DNA from 3 places in the Arthrobacter sp. NPDC093139 genome. Region 3 is predicted to be linked to each of the others. Evidence: riboswitches for the same ligand, from Rfam matches in the RefSeq annotation. Region 3 holds a riboswitch; each other region holds the start of a gene.
The links. Region 3 has a riboswitch for S-adenosylmethionine ahead of ACIP90_RS14730 (DUF1737 domain-containing protein). Riboswitches for the same ligand answer to the same signal wherever they lie in the genome.
Positions count from the first base shown of each region.

Region 1: it holds a riboswitch for S-adenosylmethionine, as region 3 does, so the genes downstream of both, ACIP90_RS06750 (homoserine O-acetyltransferase) here and ACIP90_RS14730 (DUF1737 domain-containing protein) in region 3, are expected to answer to the same signal.
Region 2: it holds a riboswitch for S-adenosylmethionine, as region 3 does, so the genes downstream of both, ACIP90_RS08490 (aminotransferase class V-fold PLP-dependent enzyme) here and ACIP90_RS14730 (DUF1737 domain-containing protein) in region 3, are expected to answer to the same signal.

Region 1 covers NZ_JBIVOO010000003.1:168,714-174,319, reverse strand. Annotated here, with positions in the region: gene ACIP90_RS06765 (histidine phosphatase family protein) at 1-536, opposite strand, end outside; gene ACIP90_RS06760 (CPBP family intramembrane glutamic endopeptidase) at 634-1,413, shown strand; gene ACIP90_RS06755 (VOC family protein) at 1,520-2,158, opposite strand; SAM riboswitch class IV at 2,347-2,462, shown strand; gene ACIP90_RS06750 (homoserine O-acetyltransferase) at 2,475-3,647, shown strand; gene ACIP90_RS06745 (MFS transporter) at 3,875-5,257, shown strand; gene ACIP90_RS06740 (alcohol dehydrogenase catalytic domain-containing protein) at 5,360-5,606, shown strand, end outside.
Region 2 covers NZ_JBIVOO010000004.1:129,019-134,624, reverse strand. Annotated here, with positions in the region: gene ACIP90_RS08515 (hypothetical protein) at 1-151, opposite strand, end outside; gene ACIP90_RS08510 (fluoride efflux transporter FluC) at 191-571, opposite strand; gene ACIP90_RS08505 (fluoride efflux transporter FluC) at 568-1,017, opposite strand; gene ACIP90_RS08500 (metal-dependent transcriptional regulator) at 1,061-1,783, opposite strand; gene ACIP90_RS08495 (class I SAM-dependent methyltransferase) at 1,815-2,573, opposite strand; gene ACIP90_RS08490 (aminotransferase class V-fold PLP-dependent enzyme) at 2,702-4,111, opposite strand; SAM riboswitch class IV at 4,146-4,259, opposite strand; gene hisN (histidinol-phosphatase) at 4,429-5,241, opposite strand; gene ACIP90_RS08480 (ribosome small subunit-dependent GTPase A) at 5,309-5,606, opposite strand, start outside.
Region 3 covers NZ_JBIVOO010000009.1:114,655-120,260, reverse strand. Annotated here, with positions in the region: gene ACIP90_RS14740 (O-succinylhomoserine sulfhydrylase) at 1-1,167, opposite strand, end outside; gene ACIP90_RS14735 (rhodanese-like domain-containing protein) at 1,168-1,578, opposite strand; gene ACIP90_RS14730 (DUF1737 domain-containing protein) at 1,575-1,883, opposite strand; SAM riboswitch class IV at 1,897-2,010, opposite strand; gene ACIP90_RS14725 (NtaA/DmoA family FMN-dependent monooxygenase) at 2,198-3,493, shown strand; gene ACIP90_RS14720 (aromatic amino acid ammonia-lyase) at 3,498-5,150, shown strand; gene ACIP90_RS14715 (PLP-dependent cysteine synthase family protein) at 5,147-5,606, shown strand, end outside.

The sequences.
Region 1 (5,606 bases), on a different contig from region 3:
TCGAAGTACTCCACGGACCAGTGGAACCAGCGCATGCAGAACAGGCGCATCGTCAGGCCGTGTGTGACCAGCAGGGCGTTGGGGGAGTAGTCGGGCTTTGCCCAGTGCCGGTACAGGGTCTCCATGAATGACGAAATGCGGTCATACACATCCGAGCCGGACTCACCCTCCCGGAAGCGGTAGAAAAAGTGGCCGTAGGCGTTCCGCAGCTCTTTTTGGTCCTCGATGTCGCCGGAAATCTGGAAATTGGCCCAGTCCTGCTCACGGAGCCTGGGCTCCTCGATCACCCGCTCCGTCAGCGAGCCCAGATCGAGTGCTTCCAGCGTCTGGTAGGCGCGCAGGTACGGCGAGACATAGACACTCACCTGCTGGCCATCCAGCTCGCGCCGGATGCGTTCGCCGGCGGCCCTGGCCTGGTCCACACCCAAAGGGGTGAGCGGAATGCGGTAGTCGGGCACCCGGTTGTAAATGGAGGTGTCGGCATTGGCGGCGGACTGGCCGTGCCGGATCATGATGATTTTCCCGGGCGCACTCATAGTTTCCCAGCATAGGGCCAGCCTGATACCCAACACCGGCACATACGTACCGGAAGCCAAACAGGCAAGTACCAGCAACTGCAGGCAAGATAGGAACATGTTGGTTCCTTCCCGCCGTCGTCTGCGGATCGAAATCTGGATAGTCCTGGGACTGTCCCTGGGGCAGTCGGCCGCCTACTCGGTGGTGCAGCTCCTGGACAAGATGAGCCAGGCGCCGCTCGCCCAGGGCACGTCCACGCTGAACCGTTCGCAAAGCACCCGCGAATATTTCGATCTGACCTACCAGCTCCTGGACATCATCTTCGCGCTGGTGCCCGTTCTGCTGGTCCTGTACTTCATGACGGAGCAGCGGCTGCCCAAGGCCGGGACAAGCAATGACAGCGGCTCGGCATTCCGGAAGCTCGGGTTCAACTTCGCCCGCCCCGGACGTGACCTGCTCCAGGGGCTGGGGCTGGCTGCACTGATCGGCATTCCCTCGCTGGGCCTCTATGCGGCGGGCCGGGCGCTGGGCATCACGACGGAGATCATCCCCAGCGCCCTGGACGCGTACTGGTGGACGATTCCCGTCCTGATTCTTTCCGCGGTGCGCCATGGCATCGTGGAGGAAGTGATTGTGGTGGGGTATTTGCTGGACCGCCTCGGGAAGCTCGGCTGGTCGGTGCCGGTGGCCATCTTCGCCAGCTCCATGCTGCGCGGCAGCTACCACCTGTACCAAGGCTTCGGGCCATTCATCGGCAATGCGGTCATGGGCGTGGTGTTCGCCTGGATCTACACCAAAACCCGGCGGGTGATGCCGCTGGTCATCGCCCATGCGATGCTGGACATAGTGGCCTTTGTCGGCTTCAGCCTGTTCGGAAAGAGCATCGGGCTGGGGTAGGGAAATAATTCGGCCGCCATCGGTGGGTGGCGTCGTTGGCACCCGCTGATGGCGGCCGAAGTGTAGTGGCAGCGTGCTGCGCAGTTGCAGCCTGCTGCCGCGCGCGTCAGATGGTGACGGCGCCTGCTGCGGTTTCAAACGTGACGGACAGAATGCCGGGTGTGCCGTGCGGGGCCACCCAGTTGACGGCGACATCCTCCAGGGGCCGTTCGACAGGCTCGCCGAGCCACTCGGTGACCCGCTCGGCGGAGCCCGCGATGGTGAGGCTGGACATCTTCACGTTGCTGTCATAGGCGTTGGACGGGTGCAGGGAAGGATCGCCCTCCCACTTCAGCATGTACGGGACCTGCGGGTCCGCAATAAGGCCCAGGATGCCGATCTGCTTCCATACGAGTTCGCGGCCATCCGGAAACTTGCGGTTGCCGTTGACTGCGGCGCGTCCCAGACGCTCCTCGAACGGGGCGAGGTCGTCCACTTCGACGCACCAGCCCATCCAGCCGCCGCCGGCGGCAGAGCGTGCGCGCACGGCCTGTCCGAAGGGGGCTTTGTCCGACGCCGGGTGGTCCAGGACCTCCACGACCTCAAGGTATTTGTGTCCCGCGAGCGGGATAATCATGTTCCGCGTTCCGAAACGGGGGTGTACTCCGCCCTTCACGGCTTCAACGCCGAGGGCGGACGAAATTCGTTCAGTGGTGGCCGCCAGGCCATCGTGTTCACAGGCGTAAGAGACGTGATCCATGCGCATGCCCTCATCTTGGCATCTTGTGACGCGGCTCTCAGCTAAGGGTTGCCTAACCCATTCGTGCTGTCTGCGGAAGAGCAGATTTCCGAGGTCTGCCGCGGCGCCCGCCGCCAGCGTTCGGCCGCCCCCCGGAGTCACATAGCCGTCACAATCTTCGCGCGGGGCGTGGGCCCTTTCGTAAGCTTGGTCCAGGTCATGAGTGCCAGCGACAGCCCCGGCTTGCTGGCCGGCAACCCTCCTTCCGCGGTGGGGTGCCCCGGGTGAAGACCTGGCCTGCCGGCCAGTTGGCGGCGGGCAAGCGCGTAGAAGAGGTATACCGATGACGATTTCCGTTACCCGCACCGATGTGCCGGACGGGCAAGTTCCCACTGGCGCTGTGCCGAACAACCGCACTCTGGATGGCCGAGTTCCCGACGGCACAGTCCAGTATGCCAACATCGGCGGCATCGAGCTCGAGGCCGGCGGATTCCTCCCAGACGTCACGCTGGCCTACGAAACATGGGGGACGCTCAACGCGGACGGCTCCAACGCCATCCTGGTGGAGCACGCACTCACCGGGAGCACGCATGTGACGCGGGGCAGCGCGGACGAGGAAGGTTGGTGGGAGCAGCTGGCCGGACCGGGCGCGCCGGCGGATACGGACAGGTTCTTTGTCGTCTCCATCAACATCCTGGGCGGTTGTTACGGATCCACGGGCCCGGCGTCGGCCGCCCCCGACGGCAAGCCGTGGGGCTCGCGCTTCCCGCTGGTGACCCTCCGGGACTCCACCGTTGCCGAGGCGCGCCTGGCTGACCAGCTCGGCATCGGCAGCTGGTTTGCCGTTGTGGGCGGTTCCCTGGGCGGCGCCCGCGCACTGGAGTGGGCCGTCACCTTCCCCGACCGGGTGCGCCGCTGCGGCGTGATCTCCGCGGGCGCGAGCAGCACCGCCGAACAGATCGCCTTTGCACAGGCGCAGACCCTCGCCATCCGCCAGGATCCCAACTTCAACGGCGGCGACTACTACGGTGGCCCGATCCCCGAAGCCGGGCTGGCCCTCGCCCGCCGGATCGCCCACATTACCTACCGCTCGGCGCACGAGCTGGACTTCCGGTTCGGCCGGAACGCCCAGGACAGCGAAGCTCCGCTGCAGGCGGATGCCCTGGGGGACCGCGGCCGGTACCAGGTGGAAAGCTACCTGGACCACCAGGGGAGCAAGCTCGTCCAGCGCTTCGACGCCAACAGCTACATCGCCATTACCGAAGCCCTCATGAGCCATGACATCTGCCGCGGGCGCGGAACCCTGAAGGAAGCGCTGGCGCGGACCACGGCGGACTTCTTTGTCGCCGCCGTCGACTCGGACCGGCTGTACTTCCCGTCCCAGTCACGCGAACTCGCGGATGCCCTCCCGGGTGACGTGGATGTTCATGTCATCGAAGCGCCGATCGGCCACGACGGCTTCCTCACCGAGATCGGGCAGCTCAGCGCCCAGCTCCGCGGGCATTTCTCAGCCTGATTCCCAGCCTGAACTCCCACTCCCGGGACCGGCTCCGACGCCGCAGGGAATGGCTTTAGGGCCAAGCGCCTGTGCATTTATGCAGATGCGCCCTGCACTATTTGTCGTTGAGCTTGCAGCAGGGGCAGACCATACTCGTTGGAAACGGCGGCCAGTGGCACACATCACAGGTCCGCCAGAGCCTGGTCCCATGTGGTGTCGACGAAGACGCCGAAGGAGTTCACAAAATGAGTACGGAAAACCCGGCCGCAAGCCGCGTAGAGGAAACCGATGTCAGGGCCTCGGGCCTGAAGAAGGTCGTTACGGCCTCCATGGCCGGCACTGTGGTGGAGTGGTATGAGTTCTTCCTCTATGCCTCCGCGGCCACGCTGGTGTTCGGCAAGATGTTCTTCCCCAATTCAGGGACAGAGCTGGACGGCATCATCGCGGCGTTCGTCACCTACGCCGTGGGCTTCGTGGCCCGGCCGATCGGCGGCATCGTGTTTGGCCACTTTGGCGACAAGTTCGGCCGCAAGCAGCTGCTGCAGCTGAGCATCATCCTGGTCGGTGTCTCCACGTTCCTCATGGGCTGCCTGCCCACCTTCGCCCAGATAGGTTACTGGGCCCCGGCGATGCTGGTGTTCCTCCGCTTCGTCCAGGGCTTCGCCGTCGGCGGCGAATGGGGAGGCGCCGTGCTGCTCGTTGCCGAGCACAGCCCCAACAAGTCCCGCGGATTCTGGTCCAGCTGGCCGCAGTCGGCCGTTCCGATGGGGAACCTGCTGGCCACCGGCGTGCTGTTCACCCTTTCCTCCACGCTCTCCCAGGAAGCATTCCTCGGCTGGGGCTGGCGTGTGGCCTTCTGGCTGTCTGCCGTGATCGTCATCATCGGCTACTACATCCGCACCAAGGTCCAGGACGCGCCGATCTTCCTCGAGGCCCGCAAGGAAGTCACCGTCGAGAAGAAGGGCTACGGCGTCGCCGAGGTCTTCCGCCGTTATCCGCGCGGCGTGTTCACGGCCATGGGCCTGCGCTTTGCCGAGAACATCCTGTACTACCTCGTGGTGACGTTCTCCATCACCTACCTGAAGGTCGTCGTGCAGACCGACACGTCCCGCATCCTGCTGCTCCTGCTGGTGGCGCACTTCATCCACTTCTGCACGGTTCCGCTGGTCGGCAAGCTGTCCGACGCCTTCGGCCGGCGTCCCGTCTACATGGCCGGCGCCATCCTCGGCGGAACCTGGGGCTTCTTCGCCTTCCCCATGATGGATACCGCCAATGACCTCATCATCCTCGCCGCGATCACCATCGGCCTGATGTTCCACGCCCTCATGTACGCCGGCCAGCCCTCCATCATGGCCGAGATGTTCCCCACCCGCATGCGCTACTCCGGTGTTTCCCTGGGCTACCAGGTGACGTCCATCGTGGCCGGTTCCATGGCCCCGATCATCGCCACCTCCCTGCTGGGGAGCTTCAAGTCCTCCACCCCGGTGGCGCTGTACCTTCTCGGGGCCTGCATCGTGACCCTGATCTCGGTGTACTTCCTCAAGGAAACCCGCGGCATTTCACTGCACGACGTCGACGCCGCCGACGCCCAGGGCACCGCCGACCTTCTGGCGGCCGGCAAAAAGTAGCCACCAGGAAGCAATCACAACAGCCAGCCCAGCTGCCCGGACCCGCGATCACGCAGGCCCGGGCAGCTGCGTGCCGGCAATCCACCGAAGGCAGGAATTTCCATGCGAGCAGCTGTCCTCTATGCCACCGTTCCCTCCGGAACCCGCTACGCCGAAGCCCGTCCGCTCCTCGTGCAGGAGCTGGACCGGCCCGCACCCCGCGCGGGGGAACTCGGCGTCGCCATCACCTATTCGAGCCTGTGCCACTCTGACCTGTCCGTGGTTGACGGTTCCCGGGTCCGGCCGCTTCCCATGGCACTCGGGCATGAGGCAGTAGGGCGGGTCGAAGCCGTGGGCGACGGCGTCACGG
Region 2 (5,606 bases), on a different contig from region 3:
TCCGGTTTGCCCTGGACTGGAGCAGCCACTGTGGGGGATTGTCGAGAATTTCGGCCAGCTCGGCCTCGGTCATCCGGCTGGGAATGCCGTGGCGCTGGGCCATTTCCAGTGGTACATCAAGGGCAATTGCCGCATCGCGTCTGCTTATCATCACAGTCCACGATACGGTAAGCGCCACGACCTGCGGGGCCTACCCGCCAGCGAGCGCAATTCCCGCTGCGGCCGCCGCGAGACCGGCCAGCAGGTTGCTGCCGATGTTCAGGGCTGCGGCGGCATGACGGCCTTCGCTGACCAGCCGGACCGTGGCAGTGGTCCAGGAACTGAAAGTCGTCAGTCCGCCGGCCAGACCAGTGGCCAGCGCCGCATGCCATTCAGCCCCGAGCCTGCTGCTCAGGCCAAGGGATACTCCGATGACGAAGGACCCCGCGATATTGACCAGCAACGTGGCCCAAGGCCAGTGGCGGCGGCGTGATGGACGGCCCGCCAGCCAGCCGTCCACCGTAAACCGTATGAGGGCACCGGCGGTGCCGAAGATCCCCACCAGAAGGGGCACAGCGAGGGCAGCGGTCACGGATGGCCACCGTTCCCGGCGATTGCCTTGCCGGCCTTCCAGCCGGCCGCCGCGGCGCCAAGTCCCAGCAGTACAGAGAGTGCAAGATAGGCAAGCCACACTGTGTGAAGCCCGCCGCGTGCCAACTGGTCCACCGCTGCGACGAGTGCCGAGAAAGTGGTGAAGGATCCGAGCAGTCCCGGACCTATGCCGGCACGGAGCCAGAAGGCAGTCTGCGGCCGGGCAATCCAGATGGTCGTGAGCATGCCAAGGACAAAACTTCCGGCGACATTGATACCCAGAGTGGTCCACGGCACCGTGCCGAACTGCTCAGGAAACAGCACGCCGAGCCCGTAGCGCAGCTCGGTGCCCGCCAGTCCTCCCGCAGCGACGGCGGCCCAGACCCTCCAGCCGTGGCGGCCGGTGCCCGTCGCCGCGCGCTGACTTGCGGCGGCCCGGGTCTTCATGCGGAAGCGTCCGCCACCGGGTCTCCGGCGAGGGAGTGGGTGCTCATCGGGCGCCGGCCATCCGGCATCCCGGGTGCACGTCGTCGCTGTGCACCCACAGGGCGGAGGCGACTTCATCCGCAAGGTCAACCTCGCGGATTGCTCCCGGTCCCGGCGGGCCGATGCGCACTACGAGCGCGCCGCCGAACGGCCGGCGGCCCCTGACTTCGACGTCGGCATCCAGGTTGATCTTCTCGGAGGCGAGGTAGCGCAGCAGTTCCGGATTCTCGTCGCTGATGCGGGTGATCCGGCCGGTGTGTCCCTCGTCGAGTTCACTCATGCGGTGGGCAAGCGGTACCTGCACGGTGCCGTCCGCGGAGGGTATGGGATCACCGTGGGGATCCCGCGACGGGTTGCCGAGCTTGGCGGCCATCCGCTCGATGAAGGTATCGGACACCGCATGCTCGAGGAGTTCGGCTTCGTCATGCACTTCATCCCAGCTGTACCCGAGATCCTGGACGAGGTAGGTCTCGATGAGCCGGTGCCGCCGCACCATAGCCAGGGCGAGGCGCACTCCCTCCGGGGTCAGCGTGATAGCGCTGTACGGCTTGTGCAGCACCAGCCCCTGGTCTTTGAGTTTGCGCACCATCTCCGAGACCGACGAATTCGCCACGCCAAGGCGCTGTGCCAGCTGGGTTGACGTAATCGGCTTGTCCTGCCACTCAGTGAAAGAGTAGATGACCTTGACGTAGTCCTCGATCGAGGAGGATGGCGTACTGGTCTTCACGGATCCAAGCCTACCCGCTGCACGGACGACATCATGCCCTGACAGCCCGCCACGTCTGAGTGAGGTAGGGAAGGCGCAGCAGCTCGCCTTCGGTATGCCCCAGATGCTCGTGGAGGTACCAGTCCAGGTTTGCGGTGACCCTTGCCCGGCTGGCCGCATTGGCTTTGAGGTAGTAGCTGCGCGACTTCGCCAGCGCAACGACGTCGGCAGTGGTGACCGGGTCTTCCCAGCGGGTGAGGTGGCTTTCCAGCCCTGCGAATTCCGGACCCAGCGGGGGCCGGAAGTGCGGCTTGTGCACGTCGCCGGCGTGCATGATGCGCGAGAGCCTGTGGACCCAGGGCACGGATGTGTCCAGCTGGTTCCAGATCAGGCCAAGTATGCCGCCGGGCCGCAGGATCCTGGCGATCTCGGTGCTGGCACGCAGGGGGTCGCACCAGTGCCATGCCTGCGCCACAGTGACGACGTCGAACGCCGATACGGGAAGTCCTGTGTCCTCCGCGGTTCCCTCCACCGCCTCCACCTCAGGGTAGGAGTTGCGGAGCTGCTCAAGCATGTCCGGGGAGGGGTCAACCGCGCTAACAGCCAGGCCGCGTGCCACGAGCAGCTCCGTGTACTTGCCGGTTCCTGCGCCGATATCGGCCGCCGTCCGTGCGCCGGAAGGCACCAGCCAATCCGCTGACTCAGCCGGGTAGCCGGGCCGAACACGGTGGTAGTGCTCGCCGCCGTCCTGGAAGCTTTGACCGAGCTCCTGGCGCCGCCCGTGGTCGAGTTTAGGGCCACCGCGTGCCACGCGCCGTCTCCTTCGGGCAGGGTAAAAATTTGACCCTTCGAATTTACCGCATTTGTGACTGCGCCGTCTGGCGGCCGTCAGTCCCGGGCGCCGCTCAGTCGAGGGTGCCGCTCAGTCCAGGGTGCCGCTCAGTCGAGGGTGCACGGCGCAGCGCCTGCGGTGCCGGGTGTGTTCGGAGCCCAATGCGGGTACGTGCGGGTGTCGTTGGACGGAACCCAGCGCCCGGAGTCCACCACGTAGTCCCAGCCGAGGCCGCTGCGGCGCAGCTCCTCGATGCCGGCGAGGAGGCGCTGGACGTCCTCAAGCCGTGACCCGACGCCGAAGCTGGCGCGCAGGGAACCCGAGGGCAGGCCCAGGCGCTTGAGGAGCGGGTGGGCGCAGAAGCGGCCGTCGCGCAGCCCGACGCCGTGCTCGGCAGACAGGTAGGCAGCCACCAGTCCGGCGTCGTATCCCTCCACCGAAAAGTTGACCACGCCAATGGTGTCAGTGTCGGGGTTAGTGTCCGAGAAGATGTGGTGGACAGTGACGCCGTCGATCTTCTGCAGGCCTTCGACGAGGAAGGAGCGGATGGCGGCCTCGTGTGTGTGCCATTGCTCCTGGTCCAGGGCGGCGATCACCTGGGCCGCCCGGGCGAGGGTGGCTGCGCCCAGGACGTTGGGCGAGCCGCCTTCGTGCCGCGCGGGGCCGGTGGTCCAGCTGACGCCGTCGAGCCGGGCTTCACTGACCGCGCCGCCCCCGGCAAGGTGCGGTGATCCGGCGTCGAGCCAGTCGGTGCGCCCCACCAGGACGCCGGAGCCGAAAGGCGCGTACAGCTTGTGGCCGGAGAAGGCGAGGTAGTCGACGTCGTCCGCGGCGATGCTGATGCGGCGGTGCGGCGCGAGCTGCGCCGCGTCCACCACGATCCGGGCGCCGAATTCGTGCGCCAGGGCGGCGAGGCGGCGGATCGGCAGGATCTCACCGGTGACGTTTGAGGCGCCGGTCACGGCAAGGAGGCTGATGTCACCCTGCTCGAGTTCAGCCCGAAGGCTGTCGATGGTGCCCTCAAGGGTCTCGGACGCCACCACACTGCGGTGGGGCACACCCTGCCACGGCAGCAGGTTGGCGTGGTGCTCGATGTCCAGGTACAGGACTTCCCCGGTGTGGCCGTGGTCCTCCACGGGGAGGCAGCCGGCCAGCAGGTTCAGCGAATCCGTGGTGTTCCGCGTGAAGATTACGGAGTCGTCCGGGCGGCCGCCGACGAACTCGCGGACGATGTTCCGGGCATTTTCGTAGACAGAGGTGCTGATCTGCGAGGCGTAGCCGGCCCCGCGGTGCACGCTGGCGTAGAACGGCAGGATCTCGTTGAGGTAGGCGGAGACTACGGAGAGTGCAGGCGCCGACGCGCCATAGTCGAGGTTGGCGTAGCGCACGTGGCCGCCCTGGATGAGCGGGGCCTGGATCTCAGCGCCGGTCACTGCCGCCAGCGGCCGTCCGGCAGCGGCAAACCGATCATCGAGCAGGCCGGCGCCGGTGTTGGAGGAGAAGGTTGCAGTAGTCATGGGACCTCGCTGTGAAAGGACCCCTTGTGACGGGGATCCGCGCTTGCCGTGTCCGTTCCGGACCGGCCTGGTCGTCACCCGGGGCACCCCACCGCGAATGGAGGGTTGCCGGCCAGCAAACCGGGGTTTTACGCTGGCACTCGTGACCTGTAGAAAAGCCTAGAACACCGGCCCGCCGATCAAAAAGCGGATGCAATTGTTAAGCCGTTTGTTACAGCCGTCCGAAATTCGGGCAGCTGGCCGAACATACGACGTCGGACTCCACCCTGAGGGCGGAGTCCGACGTCGAATATTCCCTGAAAGCGCGCTGGGCCGAACTACAGCAGATCGTCCAACTGCGGGTTGAGGCGCTTGAGAACCTCGGAATGAAGGATCGAGTTGGTGGCCAGGGCGTTGCCGCCGAAGGGGCCGTCGGTTCCCTCGAGGGAGGTGAAACGGCCGCCCGCCTCCGTGACGATGGGCACCAGGGCAGCCATGTCGTACAGGTTCAGTTCGGGTTCACAGGCAATGTCAACGCAGCCTTCCGCCACCATGCAGTAGGACCAGAAATCCCCGAAAGCACGGGTGCGCCACACGTCCTCAGTGAGGGCAAGGAACTCATCCAGGTTTCCCCGCTCCTTCCAGCCGCCGAGGCTGGAGTAGGACAGCGATGCGTCCGAGAGCTTCGAGACGTTGGAGACTCTGAGTCGGGTGGCAGCGGCCAGCGAACGGCCCATATAGGCGCCGGCGCCCTTGGCCGCCCACCAGCGCTTTCCGAGTGCGGGCGCACTGACCAGGCCCACCACGGGCTCACCTTCATCAACGAGCGCGATCAGCGTGGCCCAGACCGGGACTCCGCGGACGAAGTTCTTGGTTCCGTCGATGGGGTCAATGATCCAGCGCCGGGAGCCGTGGCCGGAACTGCCGAACTCCTCGCCGAGGACGGCATCGCGGGGGCGGGAACGGGACAGCTGCCCGCGGATGGATTCCTCGGCGGCTTTGTCGGCATCCGTCACCGGTGTCAGGTCAGGCTTGGTTTCGATCTGAAGATCAAGCGCCTTGAACCGGCTCATGGTCTGGTCGTCCACGGAATCCGCCAGTACATGGGCCAGGCGCAGGTCGTCGTTATAGCTCGAAGCGGGTTGGGTCATGGTTCCAAACTACCGTCAAAGGACCGGCGGGGCGGGGATGTCCCCACCGCCGGAGGTGCCGTGCGGCTCAGCTGAGGCTTCCGAGTTCCTTTGTTTCCTGGGCTTCCATGCGCGGATCGGTGCCCAGCAGCCGGCGCAGGGAGGCAAGGCGGGCGGGCCCGGAGGGTCCTGCATTGCCGGCCTCTACCCAGGCGTCCACGCCGCAGTTCACGGCGGAGGCGTCATGCTTGCAGCCCCGCTCGCAGGCCTCCGTGCCGGGCTCCAGGTCGGGGAACGAATGCAGGATCCGGTCCGGATCCACATGGGCAAGGCCGAACGAACGGATGCCCGGGGTGTCAATGATCCAGCTCCCGGAGGGAGCGTCG
Region 3 (5,606 bases):
CTCGGGATCCTCCAGGCCCACGGACAGCCGCACCACGCCGTCGCTGAGCCCGATGGCTGCGCGGCCTTCCGGCCCCATGGCCCGATGCGTGGTGGTGGCAGGGTGGGTGATGAGGGTCTTGGCGTCCCCGAGGTTGTTGGAGATGTCGATGATCTTCAGGGCGTCCAGCAACGCAAAGGCGGCCTCCTTGGCCGACTGGCCAGCCGTCGTCGCGAGTTCCAGTGTGAGCACGGTGCCGCCGGCCTTCATCTGCTTGGCGGCAAGCTCGTACTGCGGGTGGGACTTCAGCAGCGGGTACTTGACCCAGCTGATGGCCGGCTGGTCCTGAAGCCATTCGGCGAGGCGCAGCGCGGTGGCCGATGAGTGATTCACCCGCAGCGCCATGGTTTCCAGTCCCTTGGTAAGCACCCAGGCGTTGAACGCGGACAGGTTAGGCCCGGTGTGGCGCATCAGCTGCTTGACCGGGCCGTCGATGAATTCCTTGGTGCCCAGGATGGCGCCGCCCAACACGCGGCCCTGGCCGTCGATGTGCTTTGTGCCCGAGTAGACGATCACGTCGGCGCCGAGGTCGCCGCACCGCTGCAGCAGGGGAGTGGCGAACACGTTATCGACGACGACGGTCGCACCGGCCGCGTGGGCGAGGTCACTGACGGCGGCGATGTCCACAATCTCCTGCATGGGATTGGACGGCGACTCGAAAAAGACAGCAGTGGTGGGCACCGAGAGGGCCGTACGCCACTGCTCAAGGTCCGGCCCGTCCACGAAGACCGTCTCCACGCCCCAGCGCGGCAGGATTTCGTTCAGGATCACGAAGCAGGAGCCGAAGAGCGAGCGGGCGGCCACCACGCGGTCCCCGGCCGCCAGCAGGGCGCCCAGGGCGGTGAACACGGCGGACATGCCCGACGCCGCGGCGAAGCATGCTTCCGTGCCTTCGAGCAGGCGGAGGCGCTCCTGGAAGGTGGCCACGGACGGGTTGCCGTAGCGGGAGTAGACGAAGCGTTCGTCCTCACCGGTGAAGGCGCGCTCGGCAGCGGCCGCGGACTCGTAGACGAAGCCGGAGTTCAGGAAGATCGGCTCGGTGGTCTCCTGGAAATTGGTGCGGTCCAGCCCGCCGCGGACGGCTTGGGTTTCGGGACTCCAGCCGGCGGCATCTTGATTGAAGGTCACTTAGTTCTTTCCCAGGTTTGTCGGCAGACCGCGGTTTTTCCAGCCGTTGACGGTGCGCTCACCGTACCGGTCGGGCTCTCCCTCGAAGCCTTCGAGGACGTTGTAAGAGGTGAAGCCGGCCTGGGTCGCGGCGATGGCGGCAGCAATGGAGCGCTGGCCTGAGCGGCACAGGAAGACGAGCTCCGTGCCGTCGTCCTCCGGAGCCTGCTCCTTGAGCTGGTCGATGAAGGCCCGGTTGGGGATGCCGCCTGGGAAGGTCCACTGGATGAACAGCGGGTCATTCTCGGTGGCCTTGGTGTCGGGGATGCCGATGTGTGCCCATTCGCCCTCGGTGCGGACGTCCACCAGGACGGCGCCCTCCTCCAGCTTGGTCCACGCTTCGTGCGGGGTGAGGTCTCCGGCGTAGCTCATGCGTGCCCCTCGAAGGCTTCGGCGTCGAGGTTCTCGTCCGAGTCCAGCCGGTCCACGGCGGTGGCCACGGCGGCATCAGCTGTTGCGACGGCGAGGGGCAGGACAACGGCCTGCGCCACGATCACGTCCCTGCCGTTGAACGCGGCTGCCGGGTTGCCGTGCAGCACATACCCTTCGGCCAGCGCATCCGAAATGCGTTCGCAGAAGGCACGGTTGTCCGGTCCGGTGATCAGGCGGTAGGCCAGTTTTTCCTCAGGTTTGTCCTGCGGGGCCGGCAGGGTGGCACCGGCGGGCGCGTCCGTCATGACGGATCTCCTTCTCTCACGCTTGCAGCTCGAGTGGTCGATTGCCGAGTATTCACCTGAGGCACCCCGCCGCGAAAGGGAGGGTTGCCGACCGGCCAGTCAGGGCTTGGCGCCGGTTCTCATTACTCCTCAAAAAAGTAACACCGACGACGCCCGCGCGCACCGCCGCCGTCGTCATGTTCCGTAACGCTGGAGGCCTGCAGCGTCGGTTGCAAAGATCACGACCGGGTGCATAATGACGGGAGATGAACCACCGTAACGCCGGATGAAACCAGGCACCAGTGAACGAATCGAATGCCAATAGAGTCGGCCCCATGCTGCACTTTGGGTGGTTTGTGGGCCACGGGTTCGGGGTCCAGGGCTGGGGTACACCCGGTTACGGGATCGGCTACGACTGGAAGAAACCCGGGCTCTACCAGCACGCCGTGCGCGAGTTCGAGCGGGCCGGACTGGACCTGTTCATCATCGAGGACTCCCTCACCGTCCCGGACACCTATGGTGGAAGCGCCGAAGTCTCGCTGGCGCAGGCCTCCTTCGCGCCCAAGCACGATCCGCTGGCCCTTGTCCCGTACCTGCTCTCCGCCACGGAGCACCTCGGCATCGTCCCCACCGTCAGCGCCTCCTTCTATCCGCCGTTCACGGCGGCCCGGCTGCTGGCCACGCTGCAGCACTTCTCCAACGGCCAGCTCGGCTGGAACGTGGTGACCTCCGGCAGCGACCTCGCCGCCCAGAACTACGGGCTGGACCAGCAAATCGAGCACGATCTCCGCTATGAGAAGGCGGAGGAATTCGTCGACGTGGTGCGGAAGCTCTGGCGCAGCTGGGACCGGGACGCCATCGTGGAGGACGCCGGGGCCGGCGTCTTCGCCGACCACACCAAGGTGCGGCCCATCCACCACGAGGGTGAATTCTTCCGGGTCCGCGGCCCGCTGAACACGGCTCCCCTGCCGGAGGAGCCGGTGCTGGTGCAGGCCGGGGCATCGCCGCGCGGCAAGGCCTTCGCGGGAGGCAACGCGGATGTTGCCATTGCGCTGGCCCGCGGCTCCGACGGCATGAAGGCCTACCGCGACTCCATCCGGGCCGAAGCCGCCAAGGCGGGCAGGAACCCCGACGACGTCAAGGTGCTGTTCGTCCTCAAGCCCACTGTGGTGGGCTCCAAAGCCGAGGCGGAGGAGCTGCGGGCTGCACGGCGGGAGCTGACGCAGCGGGACGTGGACAGCCAGCTTAATTCGATCTCATATCTGTCCGTCATCGACTTCAAGCAGTTCGACCTGGACGAGCCGTTGCCGGAACTGAGCACCAACAGCAACCAAGGCACGCTGGAACACTTCTCCAAGGCTGCCCCGCCGGGCTCGACGCTGCGCGAGATCCTGCGGGCCCGCAGCGGCGGGGCAGGGGACAGCATCATCGGCACGGCGGAGGAAATCGCCGACCACCTCGAGGAAACAGGCGCCGCTGTGGGCGGGGACGGCTTCCTCTTCTCCGGCTTCGTGGACCCGGCCACCGTGCACGGCGTGCTGGACAAACTGGCACCCGTGCTACGGCGCCGCGGACTGCTGCGGACAAGCTACGGCGACGGCGGCCTCCGCCGGAACCTGCTGGACTTCTAGTGCCATGGCCGGGACACGGGGGCCGGACAGCCTGCTGCCGGATGCAAAACGTGCCACCTTCCTGATCGGCACGGCACACCTTATGGCCGCCGACGTGGCGCGGGTCGCCTCCGATCCCACGGTCGAAGTCGTCCTGAGCGCTGACGCAATGGAGCTGATGGGCCTCTCCAGGGATGTGGTCCAGTCGGCCATCGACTCCGGCCACCGGGTCTACGGGCTAAACACCCTGCTGGGCTCCGGGCGGGACACGGCGGTGGTGGAAGAATCCATCCTCGACTATCAGGTGCAGGTGGTCCGCTACCACCACAGCGGCATCGGCGCCCTGCTCGCTCCGGAGGAAATCCGGGCCGTGATCCTCGCGAGGCTGATCGGCTTCACCCGCGGCGGCTCCGGCGTCCGCCCTGAAGCAGCCCGGTTCTATGCAGAACTGCTCAACCGGGGAGTGCTTCCCGCCATCCCCCGCGACGGTTCCGTCGGTTCCTCAGACCTGACGCAGCTGGCAGCGGTGGCCGCCGTCGCCATCGGTGAAGGACAGGCACTGGCACCCGACGGGAGCATCATTCCCGGCGCGGCGGCGCTCGCCGCGGCAGGCCTTGACCCGCTCGTGCTGGCCGCGGGCGAGGCCCTGGCGCTGGTCAGTGCCAACTCATACTCGATCGGCGCAGGCACCCTGGCGCTGGCCCGGCTGATGCATCTGGCCGACCTCGCGGACACCGCTCTCGCACTGTCGCTGGAGGCCACCGGACGGTACGACGGCGGGGGGAACCTCAGCCCGTTTTCGCCGGCCGTGCAGGCGGCCAAGGCGGTGGACGGCCAGCGGATCTCGGCCGCGAACGTCCGGCGTCTGGTGCGCGGCGGCTGGTTGGAGGACCCGCGGCGCGAGGTGTCGGTGCAGGACGCCCTGTCCTTCCGCGCTGCGCCGCAGACGCACGGCGCGTTCCGCGCCCAGGTCACTGCCCTGGCCAGCGCCCTGGAAGTGGAGCTGAACGGCCGCGGCGACAACCCGCTGACGGAGCTGGCCACCGGCCGGATGGTATCCGGCGGCAACTTCCAGCCCATGCAGCTGGCCCTCGCCTTCGAGGCACTGCGGCTGGGGCTGGCCCACGTGGGCATCAGCAGCGAGCGGCGCATCGCCAAGCTCTACCCGCCCCAGCGGCTCATCCGGCAGCTGAACCTGGAGGCAGCCCGTAGCGGCACCCCGCTGGCTTCCGAGGAGCTGCCGGGCCTCCTCTGGTATTCGGCAGCAGGCCTGTTGGCTGAGCTGAAATTCCTGGCGGCGCCGGCAACGTTGGGGGCACCGACGCTCTCCGCCGACGTGGAGGACCACTCCACGCTGGCGCCCCTCGCGCTCCAGCAGCTGCAGCAATCGGTGGAGGCCGCCTCAAAGCTGCTCACCATTGAATCGCTGACGGCCGCCTACCTGCTGTCGGAAGCGCAGGCCGCGGAGGTCGGTGGAAGGGAATCCGCGGCGGAGGCGCGGCCGCTCGGCGAGGGGACCGGCGCCGTCGTCGACCGTCTTTTCCGGCTCCTGTCCGAGCAGTTGCTGGCATCAGCTCTGGTGGAGCGGGGACGCGCGGCACTGCGGGACCTGCTGCCCGGGCTGGCGGAACTCCGGCTGCCGCCGGGGGAGATGGACGAAACAGGAGGCGAAGCATGAGCACGGTGACAGGCAGGCCCGAACCGCGGCAGGCGGCGGCCGTGGTGGACCTCGGGGCCGACGCCGGTGCCGTCCTGGCCCGCGTCGGCCACACGCCGCTCGTTCCCTTGGAAGCGCTCAGCCAGGGCCTGGGCAGCACCGTATTCGTCAAGCTGGAATCGGAAAACCCCGGCGGCTCCATCAAGGACCGCACGGCGCTGAGCATGGTGCGCGCGGCGGAACGCAGCGGGGAGCTGCGGCCCGGCGGCACGATCGTGGAGAGCACCTCCGGGAACACGGGCATCGGGCTGGCGCTGATCGGGGCGCTCACCGGGCATCCCGTGGTGGTGGTGACCGGTGATTCCATTTCCTCCGAAAAGCTGGAGGCGCTGAGGCGGTACGGGGCACAGGTGGTGTTCACGGACTGGAGCGCGCCGTCGGATTCCCCTGCGAATGCCAGGGCGGTGGCAGCCCGCA